Regions from separate parts of the Rheinheimera sp. MMS21-TC3 genome, predicted to be linked through region 1. Evidence: predicted binding sites of a transcription regulator. Region 1 holds the regulator's gene; the other holds the start of a gene.
The links. Region 1 encodes FliA, which starts transcription of late flagellar genes. Its sites were predicted from a motif close to GCTAAAGTTNNNNNNNNNNCNGCCGATA; they were not measured.

Region 2: RDV63_RS04425 (DUF5610 domain-containing protein) is a predicted target of FliA. The motif match lies at 2,033-2,060, and genes of this name have one in related genera.

Annotation. Positions count from the first base shown of each region.
Region 1 is NZ_CP135084.1:2,612,473-2,619,981, forward strand. Features, by position in the region: gene RDV63_RS12690 (chemotaxis protein CheA) at 1-885, opposite strand, end outside; gene RDV63_RS12695 (protein phosphatase CheZ) at 901-1,650, opposite strand; gene cheY (chemotaxis response regulator CheY) at 1,676-2,059, opposite strand; gene RDV63_RS12705 (RNA polymerase sigma factor FliA) at 2,101-2,781, opposite strand; gene RDV63_RS12710 (MinD/ParA family protein) at 2,817-3,647, opposite strand; gene flhF (flagellar biosynthesis protein FlhF) at 3,688-5,097, opposite strand; gene flhA (flagellar biosynthesis protein FlhA) at 5,107-7,209, opposite strand; gene flhB (flagellar biosynthesis protein FlhB) at 7,338-7,509, opposite strand, start outside.
Region 2 is NZ_CP135084.1:868,162-875,670, reverse strand. Features, by position in the region: gene RDV63_RS04435 (M14 family zinc carboxypeptidase) at 1-1,600, shown strand, start outside; gene RDV63_RS04430 (YqaE/Pmp3 family membrane protein) at 1,740-1,898, opposite strand; gene RDV63_RS04425 (DUF5610 domain-containing protein) at 2,106-2,702, shown strand; gene RDV63_RS04420 (hypothetical protein) at 2,919-3,113, shown strand; gene RDV63_RS04415 (hypothetical protein) at 3,360-5,528, opposite strand; gene RDV63_RS04410 (TonB-dependent receptor) at 5,778-7,509, opposite strand, start outside.

The DNA of each region.
Region 1 (7,509 bases):
TGTTTTTTCTGCAGCGGTTGGGCTAGATGGTTGTTTATTTTCAGTTTGCTCTACTGCAACAGTAGGCGCTTTGCCTTTACCATGAAGCTGATCAAGTAAAGCTTCAAAATCATCCTCATCAAACTCATCGTCATCTGTTGATGCTGAGCTGCTTGATGCTGGTTGCTTAGACGTTGTAGTACCTACTTGGCCAGTAGTGGCCGCTTCAGGAATAAAAACACCCTTGCCATGTAGCTGATCTAAAATAGCTTCAAATTCATCATCAGTAATATCGTCGCTATTATTAGTTGGCCGCTTTAAATCATCTTCGGCTAAAGGCTCAGCTTGCGTAGCTTTAGGTGCCTTACCATGCAGCTCATCTAAGATACGCTCAAACTCATCTTCAGTCATTTCGTCTATACCGCCCTCATTAGGCTCGGCATCAACTTGACTGTCTTGTGACTCAACTACAGGCTCAGCTATAGTTGGTGGTGCGGGTGCAGATTCTGATTCAGACTCTGGCTGACTATAAAACTCTAAAGCCTTGAGTAACTCAGCTGGAGCCGGTGTTAATGCTTGACGATTTATCACCGCAACAAACATGGCATTAATACTATCTAAAGATTGTAATATAACATCCATCAACTCAGCGGTAACACGGCGCTTACCGGTACGTAGCAAATCAAATACGTTTTCAGCACCATGACAAGCATCAACTAATTCTGTTAAGGCTAAAAACCCTGCGCCACCTTTAACGGTATGAAAGCCTCGGAAAATAGCATTTAATAAATTAGCATCGTCAGGATTATTTTCTAGTTCAACTAGCTGCTCTTGCAATAATTCAAGTATCTCACCTGCTTCGACGAGGAAGTCCTGTAAAATATCTTCATCCATATCAAAGCTCATGCTCGAATACCTCTTTTAAAAGCCTAAACTGGAAAGTAAATCATCGACATCGTCTTGACCATTTACCACATCTTCACGCTCTCCAGCATCTAAAATAGGTCCTTCTACACCCCGTGACGATACTTTTGATTTTTTCGCTACCCCTGCAGGACCTACAGCACCTGACTGATTAAATGCTGTTAGCAATCCAATTAAACTCTCTTCAACCTCACGTACTAACTCAATCACTCGGCTCAAAATTTGCCCAGTTAGGTCTTGATAATCTTGCGCCATTAAAACGTCGGTAAGTAAGCCATTTAGCGTTTTCGAATCTATATTGGCTTGAGCTATAAAATCATCAATATGGTGACATAAGCGTTTAAAGTCACCTAATTGTAATTGTCTTTGCATTAACTGTTGCCATTGCGGTTGAATAACAGTTAATTGTTGGGAAATATTATCGGCAATTGGCAAGCAAGACTCAACAGCATCCATAGTGCGATTGGCTGCTTGTTCTGTCATACCTATAACATGCGCTAACCGTTTTTTGGCGTCGGGTATGTCTTCTTCTACTAAATCATTTAAAGCTGGATCTAGATGAAAACTTTCTAATGAATTATGTAGCTGGCGGGTAAGTTTGCCTACTTCAGCAAATAATTCAGAGGTATCAGGCACCACCAATTCTTGAATAAGACTATTAGCCGATTCATATTGCTCAGTTTCAAGCAGTTCAACTAGCTGCCTCGCTTGCTGTAAAGAAATTACCGGTTCAGTTATCATCGTCATAATATGACTCCCCTGTCAGTGACGATTAGCCTAAACGCTCAAAAACTTTAGCTAGTTTTTCTTGTAGAGTGGCAGCAGTAAAAGGCTTGACTATATAACCGTTTACACCGGCTTGAGCCGCTGCAATAATTTGTTCTTTTTTCGCTTCTGCCGTTACCATTAATACGGGTATATGCTTAAGCTTGGCGTCGGCGCGAATAGCTCGCAGCAAATCTATACCTTGCATACCTGGCATATTCCAATCGGTAACTACAAAATCAAATTCAGAGTTCTGTAACATAGGTAAAGCTGTACTGCCATCATCAGCTTCAGCAACATTAGTAAAGCCGAGATCGCGTAACAGATTTTTTATTATGCGTCTCATGGTTGAGAAATCATCAACCACAAGAATTTTCATGTTTTTATCCAAAATCTCCTCCAACGAGATATGACAGCTAACTCAATACAAGGTTATGCCCAGTCTTGCATTCTGGCTTTTAATCTAATAAGAGCCTGACTATGTATCTGGCTCACTCGAGATTCACTTACATTTAATACTGCGCCAATCTCTTTTAAATTTAGCTCTTCGTTATAATATAATGATAATACCAAGGCTTCCCGCTCAGGTAAATTACTTATGGTTGCCACTAAATCTTGCTGAAATGCACTATTAGCTTGGATATCAAATAACTGATCACTGCCAGTATCGTCTGCACTAACAATAACATCTTCAGATACACCAAGATCTTCAATACCAATTATTCTACCACTGCTTATATCACTCAGTATATGATGATACTCATCTAAAGACATGTTTAGCTTTTCAGCTACTTCATAATCTTTAATATCACGACCATAAGCGGCTTCTAATTCTGCAATAGTATCGGCAATTAAACGGGCATTGCGATGAACAGAACGCGGTGTCCAATCGCCACGGCGCATTTCATCTAGCATAGCACCACGGATACGTATACCAGCAAAAGTTTCAAAACTAGCACCTTTGCTACCATCAAAATTCTTTGCTGCTTCGATCAATCCTATCATGCCCGATTGAATTAAATCATCAACCAGCACACTTGCCGGCAATCGCGCTAACAAATGATAGGCAATACGCTTAACTAAAGTCGTGTGCTGATCTACCAATTGCTGCATGCGATCAACACCGCCATAAGCCGCTAGTTTACTATTCACACTATGCCTCGCTCCGGATGAGAGTCAATTAATTGCTCTAAGAAAAACTCTAAATGCCCAGATGCCATATCAGGTAATGGCCACTTACCTGCTTTTAATGCCAAACTTTTTATTGCCATACTAGCAGGTGTTTTAGGAAAAGCTTCAATAAAGGCTTTTTGTTTACGGGCTGCTTTTCGGACATTTTCATCATAAGGTACAGTTGCAACTAGTTCGAGATTAACATCTAAAAATCGATCTGTTACTCGAGTTAGCTTGGCAAATAGCTCTTGGCCTTCTTTAACGCTTCGTACCATGTTGGCGACAATTTTAAACTTATCAACACCATGATCACGACTCAAGATCTTCATTAACGCATAAGCATCAGTAATGGACGAAGGTTCATCACAGACCACCACCATGACATCTTGCGATGCTCTTGAAAAGCTAAGTACCATATCGGAGATACCTGCAGCGGTATCAACTAATAATACATCTACCGCCGTTTCCATTTCACTAAAAGCACGAATTAAGCCAGCATGCTCTGCCGGTGCCAACTCTGTCATGCTTTGTGAGCCTGAAGATGCCGGTATAATTTTTATACCAAAAGGACCTTCAATAATAATATCATCTAACGAAACTTCACCAGAAAGTACATGAGATAGGTTTTTTTCAACCCGTAATCCAAGCATGACGTCACAGTTAGCTAAGCCTAAGTCTGCATCAAGCACTATGACTTTTTTACCTAATTGCGATAACGCCATGGCCAAGTTAAGTGAGACGTTAGTTTTACCTACGCCACCTTTACCGCCACTTACTGAGATAACTTTTACCATTTGTTTATTCATTTTTCTCAGGCCAGTAGCTTGATCATCAAAATTGTCATGATTATGCATAGGTCCCTTCCACCCGATCCATCTCATCATTATACCATTGATGAACCGTACTACTTTGTGCCAATCTTAATGTTTCTGCCTGTTGCACTAGCGCTGTGGCATCAGCCACCGCTATATCTTCGGGTACACGCTGACCATTAGTTAAATAGCTTACTGGTAATGCATTTTGAATTGCCACGTTAATTACTTCTCCTAAGCTTAGACATTCGTCAAGTTTAGTAAAAATGCAACCCGATAACGGTATACGCTTAAAATGAGTGACGCTTTCTTGCATCACGCGCGCCTGTGCTGTAGCTGACAATACCAGATAACTATTTATTTTGACATGGCTATTATGCACTAGTGTAGCAAGTTTATCGGCTAAACGTATGTCGCGTTGACTCATGCCTGCCGTATCAATCAAAATAAGTTTACGCTGTTGTAACTGATTAATTAATAACGTTAATTCTTCGCTATCTTTTGCTAATTTAACGGGGCAGCCAATTATACGACCAAAAGTAGCTAATTGCTCGTAAGCCCCTATACGATAACAATCAGTTGTGATCAGAGCAACTTGGTCAGCGCCATGACGACGAGCAAATTCGGCAGCTAGCTTAGCCACTGTTGTGGTTTTACCTACACCTGTAGGGCCAACTAAAGCCACAACACCACCACGACGTAAAATATCATCATTAGTAGTACTAATTTGTCCCGCTAACAACTCTAAGGCTGCTTGCCAAGCATCATTAGCGTTCATTTCTTCTGACATAAAGCAAGCCAACTGATCGGCTACTTGTTCAGATAAGCCTAATTGCTGTAAGTTTTCTATTACTAAAGCTCGTACCGGCTCGCGGCGTGCTAGATCTTGCCACATTAAACCTGATACTTGGTGCTGTAACAACTGGCGCATAGATAGCATTTCATTGCGCATAGAATCCATTTGCTGTTGCATTAAACTAGCTTGTTGCTGCTGCAGCTTACTGAGCTCGGTAAATTGCGCGTTATTAGTAGCCTGAGCATTAGTCGAAAAACTGCCAGAATTTTGACGTTCAAAACTATTTGGCCGCTCTGATTGTGGCTGACGTGTAAAACCTGCGGCAGTTGCTTTAGTTGGCTGGTCATTAGCCCCTGCTTCGTTCTGCTGCTTTAGCATCTGCCGGGCTAATAATGCTTTTAATGAATCAGCTCCTGCTTCAGTGTCATCGCTGTCATCTACTCTGGCTTGAAAGCGTGGTTCAGCCGGCTTAACTGCTGGTTGAGCTGCCGCCTTTACTAGTGCAACTTCATTATCAATAGCAGCAACTATCTCAACCCCTTCGGCAATTTTTTTGTTTGATAAGATAATAGCATCCGGCCCAAGGAATTCTTTTATTTCGGCTAAAGCACTACGCATGTCTTTTGCTACAAAACGTTTTATTTTCATGAATTACTCCTAAGAAGCCTGACCAATAACACTAACAATACGAATTTGTTTATCATCAGGTATCTCTTGATATGACAATACTCTCAATCCTGGAATGGTATACTTCACGAATCGTGCCATAACTGTGCGTAAAATTCCTGACGTTAATAAAACAGCACTATCGCCACTTAATTCTTGATTTTGATAAGCATCTTGTAATGACTGCTGAATACGGTCGGCTAGGCCAGGCTCGATACCCGCACCATCATTACCCGCGGCTTGCATGGACTGATGCAGCATTTGCTCAAGCTCTGGCGCAAAGGTTATCACCGGTATTTCACTACGACTGCCGCCTACTTCTTGCACTATTAAGCGGCGCAGGGCAATCCGACAAGCTGCGGTTAATACATCAACATCCTGACTTTTCGGCCCATACTCCACTAAGGTTTGCACAATAGTCCGCATATCCCGTATTGGCACGCCTTCTTGCAGTAAGTTTTGTAATACCTTTACTACTACTGTTAGCGGTAAAACATCTGGTACTAAACCTTCAACCAGTTTTGGTGACTGTTTTGCCAGCATATCTAATAAATTTTGTACCTCTTCGTGTCCTAATAAACTAGCGGCATGATTAGTAAGAATTTGACTTAAATGGGTGGCAACTACCGTAGCCGCGTCTACTACGGTATAGCCTAAAGTTTGCGCATGTTCACGCTGTTCTTTAGCTATCCAGACTGCATCTAAACCAAAAGCAGGATCTTTTGTTTCTATACCTTTAACAGTGCCAAACACTTGCCCAGGATTAATAGCTAACTCATTATCATGACGCAATTCACTTTCACCACTAATTACACCCATTAACGTCATCCGGTAACTGTTTGGTTCTAAATCTAAATTATCACGAATATGCACTGCTGGAATTAAAAACCCTAATTCTTGTGATAACTTTTTACGCACGCCTTTAATCCGATTTAATAGCTCGCCACCTTGGCTTTTATCAACTAGCGGAATTAAGCGATACCCTACTTCTAAGCCAATAACATCAACGCCTTGCACATCATCCCAACCAATCTCTTTATTAACTTGAGGCGCACTTGCAGACACAGCTTCAGCATCACGGGTAATAAGCTCGGCTTTTGCCTCTTTACCACGCTTATGCATCATATAAGCTAAACCACCAACAATAGCGGCTAGCGATAAAAATGAAAAGTGTGGCATACCTGGCACTACACCCATTAAGGTTAGTACACCTGCAGCAACAAATAGCACTTGGGTATTGCCCAACTGTGCCGTCATTTGTTGTCCCATATCTTCAGATTTATTTTGTCGAGTAACAATAATAGCGGTACCAATAGACAATAATAGCGAAGGTATTTGCGCCACTAAGCCATCACCTATGGTTAATAAGGTATAAACTTCCATGGCATTGGCAAAAGATAAGCCATGCTGGATCATGCCAATAAATAAGCCGCCAACTAAGTTAATCACTAAAATAACAATACCGGCAATCGCATCGCCTTTAACAAACTTACTAGCACCATCCATTGAACCGTAGAAGTCTGCTTCAGTAGTCACCTCTTCGCGCCGATCTCGGGCTTGCTCTTGGGTAATCAAGCCTGAATTTAAATCAGCATCAATGGCCATTTGCTTACCTGGCATAGCATCAAGGGTAAAACGCGCCGATACTTCAGCTATTCGGCCAGCACCTTTAGTAACAACCACAAAGTTGATAATGATAAGAATTAAGAAAACAACAATACCGACCGCATAGTTACCGCCAATAACTACTGAGCCAAAGGCTTCAATAACCTTACCCGCAGCATCACCACCATTGTGCCCCTCTAACAATACCACTCGGGTACTGGCTACGTTTAGTGCTAAACGCATAATAGTTGCTACTAGCAAAATTGCTGGGAAAGCGCCAAAGTCTAGCGGTCGCATGGTATATACCGTTATCAACAACACCACTAGAGCTAAAGCAATATTAAATGAAAACAGCACGTCTAATAGAATAGGCGGCAAAGGTAACACCACCATAGCTAACGCAGCTAAAATAAATAGCGGCGTACCCAACCCGGTTAAGAAGTTAAGTTTAGACCGATCAAAACCTTTAAGATAACTGACTAACTGCATGATAATCCTGACAGTAAAATGGCGCTATACAGAGTTACTGCAAGAAGTGCTCCAATTTTAAAATATTTAATTACTGAAATGAGTGTCAGTAAAGTAATTAATCATTAGTCATAACTATTACCACTACTTTAATAACGATAATCTTCGGGTATTGGCAGATCTTTAGCTAAAGCTTTTGGCCGACTGCCTTTACCTTTTTTATGCATATTTAACTGATAGACATAAGCTAGTACTTGAGCAACAGCAGCAAATAGCTGCTCTGGAATAGGGTGGTCTACTTCTGTAGTGTGATAAATAGAT
Region 2 (7,509 bases), 1.7 Mb from region 1:
GTCGGCGCGGGGCCATCACTTTACCACCCAAAGAGGTGATGTTTTAACTTATGCTGATGGCGTACAACGTAATTTCGTTGCTTATTTATCCAGTATTGAAAATGTTGCCAATAATCGCCAAGCATTATTAGAAAACTTTTATGACTATCGCCGTAGCGCGTTAGATAAAGGTGGTCAACGTCAAGCCGTACAGTCTTACATCTTACCGAATCAGCGTGATGCTGCTGGGCACCAGCGTTTAGCCGCCATTTTAACCGAGCAAGGCATTGAAGTACGCCAGACCAGTAAAGATTTCCAAGCCTGCGGCAAACAATACCAAGCCGGTGCTTATGTTATTGACGCCGCTCAACCAAGCCATCACTTAGTACGCGCGTTACTTGATGCAGACGTACCTTTAGATCCTAAATTTTTGGCTGAACAAGAGCGTTTGCGAGCGAATAACTTACGGCCACAAATTTACGATGTTACCGCTTGGTCATTACCGCATTTGTATAACTTAGATTTAGTAACCTGCACCAAAACCGTGAGTGTTAGTGCTGATTTAGTAGGTAGCAAACGTATTCTGTCGGGCACTATTCAACCAGGTGATGCAACTTATGGTTATATTGTTCGTTGGGGCGATATGAATGCTGGTCGGTTATTAACCGCAGCCTTACGCGAAGGTTTGTCATTACGCAGCGCGGACAGTAGCTTTAAACACCAAGACGGCAGAGAATTCCCAGCCGGCACATTAGTGTTTTCACGAGCCGCAAATCCGGCAAATTTAACCGAGCGCTTAACCAAGTTAGCAGAACAGTCTGGCGCTAATATCGAGCCATTAGCGAATAGCTGGATTACAAGCGGACCTAGTATTGGCTCGCGTGCATTTACTCCAGTATTGGCTCCTAAAGTGGCCGTTTTATGGGATGAGCCCACGAGTGTTCTTAGTGCCGGCAGCACACGTTTCATTATCGAGCGTGAATTTAACTACCCAACAACCGCTATTCGCTCTAGTCAGCTACAAAATGCAGACTTATCGGCTTATCAAGTCATTATTTTGCCAGCAACGAATCAAGCTGGAGCCTATGAAAAAGCATTAGGCGAACCAGGCCGAGAAAACCTGCGGGATTGGGTGAAAAAAGGTGGTGTAATCATTACCCTTGGCAATGCAACCGGCTTCGCCGTGTCAGGTAAAAAACCTTTGTTACAAAGTAGCTTAATCAGCACCCTAAACGAAGCTAAAGAAAACACTTTTGATCGCGTGCCTGGCATCATTGCACGCAGCACGGTAGATCAAGAACATTGGCTAACTGCAGGTGTACCAGAGCAACTTTTCACCAACTATATTGGCACAGAGACTTATGCCGCTTTGCCTATCTCTAAAGGACGTAATGTTATTAACTTTGCTGATGCAGATAACTTAGTCGCTAGCGGTCATTTATGGGCAGAAAATCGTCAGCAATTGGCAGGTCGTCCATACTTATTGGTTCAACCAGAACATAAAGGACTAGTCATTAGCTTTACTCAGGAGCCAAATTTACGCGCTTACCAACATGGCCAATTTGTTTTATTGTTAAACGCTATTTTCCGAGGAGCAGCACACGCCTCACCTGTACGCTAATTTGAACCATAACTTTAAACGTAATAGGCAAACACTAGCCCTAGTATAGGGCTAGATACATTAACAAGGATGAATTTAAGCGCTAAAAAATTCTCGATATCAGACCTTTCGTTTACTTTTTAATTTTGGTCAATTAAGACTATTTTGTTGTGACCCAAAGCGCATGCACTATTCCTGGAAACAGAAATAGCAGGCACAAAACAATATTAATTAAGAGTTGCTTACCAACGCCTTCCTTTAATAAAACAGCAACCGGTGGCAATAAAAGTGCCAGTACAATTAATAAAACTTTATCCATGATGAGTTCCTCTTTTTTTAATTTTTAATTGGCTAGAATTTATATAAGCACTGTATATTTAGTCTACTCAATTAATAGCTTAGTGGAATAAATGTGAATGATGGGTGATTTAATGAAAATTAATCTAAATAAAAATTAAAGTTTTATTTCATGCAACCGATAACCTGATTAATACTAAACTAATCTCGGCTTTGCAGGAGCTAAATTATGTCTATTACTTCAGGTAGTAATACATCCACTATCGGCGCAACAAAACCTAACGCAACCCCCGTTAAAGCCGATGAAAACAAACAAATTAAATATCAAGCTGATCAATTAAAACAGGCTAATAACCTAGGAATAATGCGTGCAGCTGAAAAAGTATCATTAAGTAGTAACAACGACTCATTAAGCTTGTTATACAAAACAGCATTAGAAGGTATTAATGCTGAACTTGAACCGATATTGGGGCCTAATGCTGCGCAAAAAATATATGACTCTGGCATTGATACTTCACCCGAAGCCACGGCAGAGCGTATTGTTGGCTTTGCTACTGCATTTTATGGCAAATATAAAGAGCAAAACCCGGGCAAATCTGAAGAAGAAAATCTAGATAACTTTTTGAAAGTTATTGGCGGTGGCATTGAAAAAGGTTTTGCCGATGCAAAAGATATTCTAAAAGGCTTACAAGTCTATGAAGGCGAAGTTGAAAGCGGCGTAGACAAAACCTATGGTTTAGTGATGAAAGGTCTAAGTAGCTTTCGTGAAAAAATGTTAGAGCTGGCAGCCAATCCACCGCAAAATGATAGCAAAAATGCAGAATAGCCACCCCTAATCAACTATAAAAAGAAATATCCGCGTTAATATTGAGGTATTTCTTTTTACATTCTTATCTTATTAAATTCATTACGTTTAAACGCTCTGCTAATCGGCCAATAGAGAAATTCACTTAGTTAAATATAACTTATTTGATTCTTATCAATGAAACTACCTTAGTTACTTGTACACTAAATTGTCAGTAATTTATTAGGGACATATATTATGCCACAACGCGGTTATATTGAATTTATTCAGTCACAGCAATTGCCGTGGCAGCGTATTGGTGGTGGCTTAGCTAGGCCTAATGTTGAGTACAAAATGCTCAGTCGTAACCCTGAAGATGGTGCTTGTTCTATTCTAATGCGCTATCCCGCTGGTTGGTCACAAACAGGTGCCGAGCATATTCAGGCCGACTAAGCTAGGCAATGCAACGATAATCCTATCCGTGTCTTAGCACTTGCTGGGCCTTTGCTTAGTTTGAACGGGTAAAATATCTGGAATGGTCACTTGAGAGAGGCGAGCCAGGTTAAATGACTATTTTCACCCGCTTAATAAAATGTTGAACATGCCTATCAATAGCTAACACTGCCAATAAACTCGCTGTTCATTGGCAGTGTATTTTATCTATTGCTGGTATAGCAGAGCTTTAGCTTTACTTTGGCCCTATTTTTGCTCTGGTACCTCTATCACAGTAGCTGATTCTATAATGATAGGTTGGCTAGAATCGTCTGATTTATTTTTCCAGTATAGGTAACCCGCTGCTATAGCCACTACAAGTAAGCTAATGGTAATAACTTTAGGCCAAATAGAACGCTGTTGATAAGGATCCTTTAAACTACGACGAGACCCTGTAGGCAGTTTAGCAATTTGGGTTAACTTACTACCAAAGGGCACATTAATTTTCACTTGACCATTAATCGCCCACCCCGACGCATCTAAAATAGGACCTAGATTACGTTGGCGTAATTTTAACCATGCAATAAACATTGATGGGCCACTGACTAACAGCACTAACGCAAACATACCCACTGGCATCAACCAACCCAGCCCAAAAAATGCTTGTAATAACATACCCATAGCTGTAGCAATACCACCGACAGCAACACCCATAGCAGCAATAATGCTAATATCAAACTTAGGTTTAGAGGTTACTTTACTCGCTTCAGTTTCACGATTAGCCAGTGTTTCTGAAGTTTTATTTTCTAATGATGATTGACTAGATGCTTCAGCAGCCGCTGCACTTTTTGCTGCTTGTTCTTCTAAAAAACGCACCAAACGTTTGTAAGGCGAAAAGAATGCCTGCGGAATACTAATAGGGTTTTCTACCAATTTAGTAATAGTCACATCCCAATCTAGACCATCACGATCATAAAAAACCCCGTTCCGCCCGACCAATAAATAATCTTGTGAGCCGCCAGTAAAGGCCGCGACAATCGTTTTCTTAGCGCCATCTTTACGGGTACACAAACAGTAGGCTAAAAAGCATTTACTCAACCCAGCTAAAGTCGCATGTTTAGCCATATCATGTACTTCAATACATAATTCGCAAGCTCTGCCGTCTAAATACAGGGTACCCGCTTCAAAAATTGAGCGGATATCGGGTGAGTAGAAATCAGTCAGGTTTACAAAGTTATTAAGCAGCGTTTTTAAATACATACGGTAACGTAGTATTGTTTCAACTTGAACCAAAGAATCCACTTGGGGCTTAAGCGCTAAATCTTCTGCGATTAAAGCCTCTAGTTTGTCTCTGCTGCCATCAGTTAGTATGCTATCGAGTTGCTCAGGGCTTAAATGCGCCACATTTTTACCGGCTTCAGCTGTTAACCAACCATGATAGTCATCAAAACGAGCTTTTAACTGTTGCCATACTGGGTAAGTTAACGTGTCGGTTTCACCACAAACTGGCTTAATCACTGCCGTATACAGAGTATTAATCCGACTTTCCCACGCTGGGTTTAAATCTTTTGTTAATGGTAATTCAGCTTCAGGGCTAATCATCGCTAACGGGAAGTCAGCTATTTCCGCGCAATCAGCAGACAAAATACTGCTGTTTATCGCTTGCCAATCATCTACTGAGCGATTTAACTGCTCTGCAGCACGTAAGTCATACTGACTGGCACGGCAACGGCTAAAGTAATCATCAATTTTAGTCCGAACAGCAGCCAATGAGCCTGCAACCGCTGCACCGTCGACACCGTCTGGCAGCCAGGCTGTTTCTGCGCTAGCTAACCAATTTTTTCTAGCCGCTATCGCGTCATAAAAAGCACTAACACCCGCTTGATTAATGCCTGCTTTACCCGAAGCGTCAATAACAGCCGTTACCCCGCTCATTACCTTATCAATAACGTCACGGTCAGCAGCATCTATTGTTTCTGGGGTGATAATGCCATCACCATTAAAGCGGGCACTTGCTAAAGCTTGTTGTTGGTTAGTTACATCTTCCAACGATACGTGGTCAGCTTCTGGTTTATTTAATAATGCCAATAAACATTGCGCTGCATAATGTAAGGCTGCGCCTTCTGTCGTTTTGGTATTAAATTCAGCCAACGGCAAAAAGCTTGCTGGTTCTAATAATAATTCAGGATTTTTAAGAATAGTGCTAGCCCAACGCACTGCATCAAGTACTTCAGGCACTCTAACACGGCCATCGTTATCTTTATCAATCAGTTGTAGTGTTTTCTTATCAAAATGTAATCCTGTTGTTGGACAAGCTAATGCTGTCCACAATTTTGGATCTAATTGATCTAAGTTTAATAAGTCTGCTGCGCTTGTTAGTAAAACCTGATCAAAACCGCCTATGCGCGAGAATGACCAAGAATGTGGAGTTGTCATAAAACAGTCCTGTAATATGATAGCTTGAAATAAACCGGCTATGCTCTGCTGTTAACAATTAACCAGTATAATGCTATCCACACCTCGCAGACAAGAGTACACAAGCATTAAAAGATGGCGATAAAGATGTCGTAAAATGGCGAGGATAATACTGAACATAAATACTGGCTATTAATAATCATTGATATTTTGCAGTTTCAGTATGGATAAAACTGACTACCAGTTGCCCACCGGTAGTCAGTTAATCAATTATAACTGATAGCTAACAGACAAACTAATTGTCCTGCCTATAACATTATATTGAGAAATGTTAGCATAAGTTGCACCAGCATTAGGATCAAATGGCGGGTCTCTATCTAGTAAGTTATTTACCGATAATGCAATTCGAGTATTAGCAAAACCAGCATAACTTAACTGCGAGTTAACTCTAAAATTACTGGCTATTTTACTGTTTAAGCCTGGATTACTGGTCTGGTTAGCAATTTTTTGTTTATAACCACTCGTAAAAGCGCCGCTTACTACTGTTTGCCAATCATTATAGCGCCAGCTGATACTGGTATTATTTTTCCATTCTGGTAACACACCAAACTGGTTATTGCCTGCGCCGTCTACTTTATGCTGGCCTACAACGAGTGCCTGTTTATAGCTTAATAAATGAGATAATATGCTATTAAAATGGATCTGATGACCGTCGCCTAACTCTATATTATAGCTATAATCTAAATCAAACCCAGATGTTGAACGCACGCCTTGGTTACGAAATTGGTTAGTGATTATCTGCAATCTTCCTTCTGCATCACGAATAATTCGATCACCATACAACTGTGGGTTATCAAGAATAAACTGCACATTATCTGAGGCAATTATTTTGTCTTGTTCAATACGATAAACATCAAAGCCTAAACTCAACCGACGGCTAGGCGACCAGATTATGCCGGCATTAATATTCTTTGAGCGCTCAGCTTGTAAATCTGGGTTGCCAGCACGAAACTGAGTAAAACCGACACGTCTACCTGCATTTACCGGATCATCAGGATCATTGGCACTGGCATAACTTACAGTATTACTATTAGCAATTTCTGGTAATGACGGTGCACGAAAACCTCTTGACCAAGAGCCTCGTAATAACCATTCATCATTAAACACGTAATGCACACCCAATTTAGGCGAAAAAGCGCTACCAAAATCATCATAATGATCATATCGACCGGCTAAATCTGCGGTTAAATTGTCAATAATTGGCACGGACAATTCGGCAAATGCAGCCCATACTGCACGCTTACCATCAACCAGATTAATAGCGGGCCTTAATTCGGTACCGGATAGCACTTGCTCTGAAGTACCCGCGTTCATTTTTTCATGACGAAAATCAACCCCACCAGCAACAGCTAATTCACCACTGCTTAAGTTAGCTAAAATGGTACTTGCAGTGAAGTTTGCGGCAGAAATTTCATAGCTGCCAGGACGCAATGTTTGAATACGTAATTCATCAACTAAACTTTGTGGATTATTACCATTCACAAAATCATAGCTACCGTCTGCTAACACTCGCTCAAAAACATAACGATTGACAAAATTATCGACTTCCTCGCGCTGTTTACTTGAAGAATTTAGCGCTGTAAAGTTCCAATCCCAATTATCACCTTCATAATTAAAGCTACCTATTACACGCTTAAAAATTTGATTACTGTCTTTTAAACGTGGACCTAATTCAAATAGTGTCACTTCAAACGGTAAGGCTTCAGCAGTCGGGTTATTCGGATGCCCTACTGGAAACCGCACTGGAATATCCACTAAGCCACCGCTGGTTTGATCATAAGCTCTTAAACCAGCACCGACCGTTAACGGTGTTCCAAAAATCTGAGACGCATCATTATAGCTATACAAAAATTCTGCTCTACTTTGCAGTTTTTCAGTTAGCTGATAAGTGCCTAATAACGAGAACTGACGTCGAGTAATTTCTGGCTGCAGCGTAGTATAC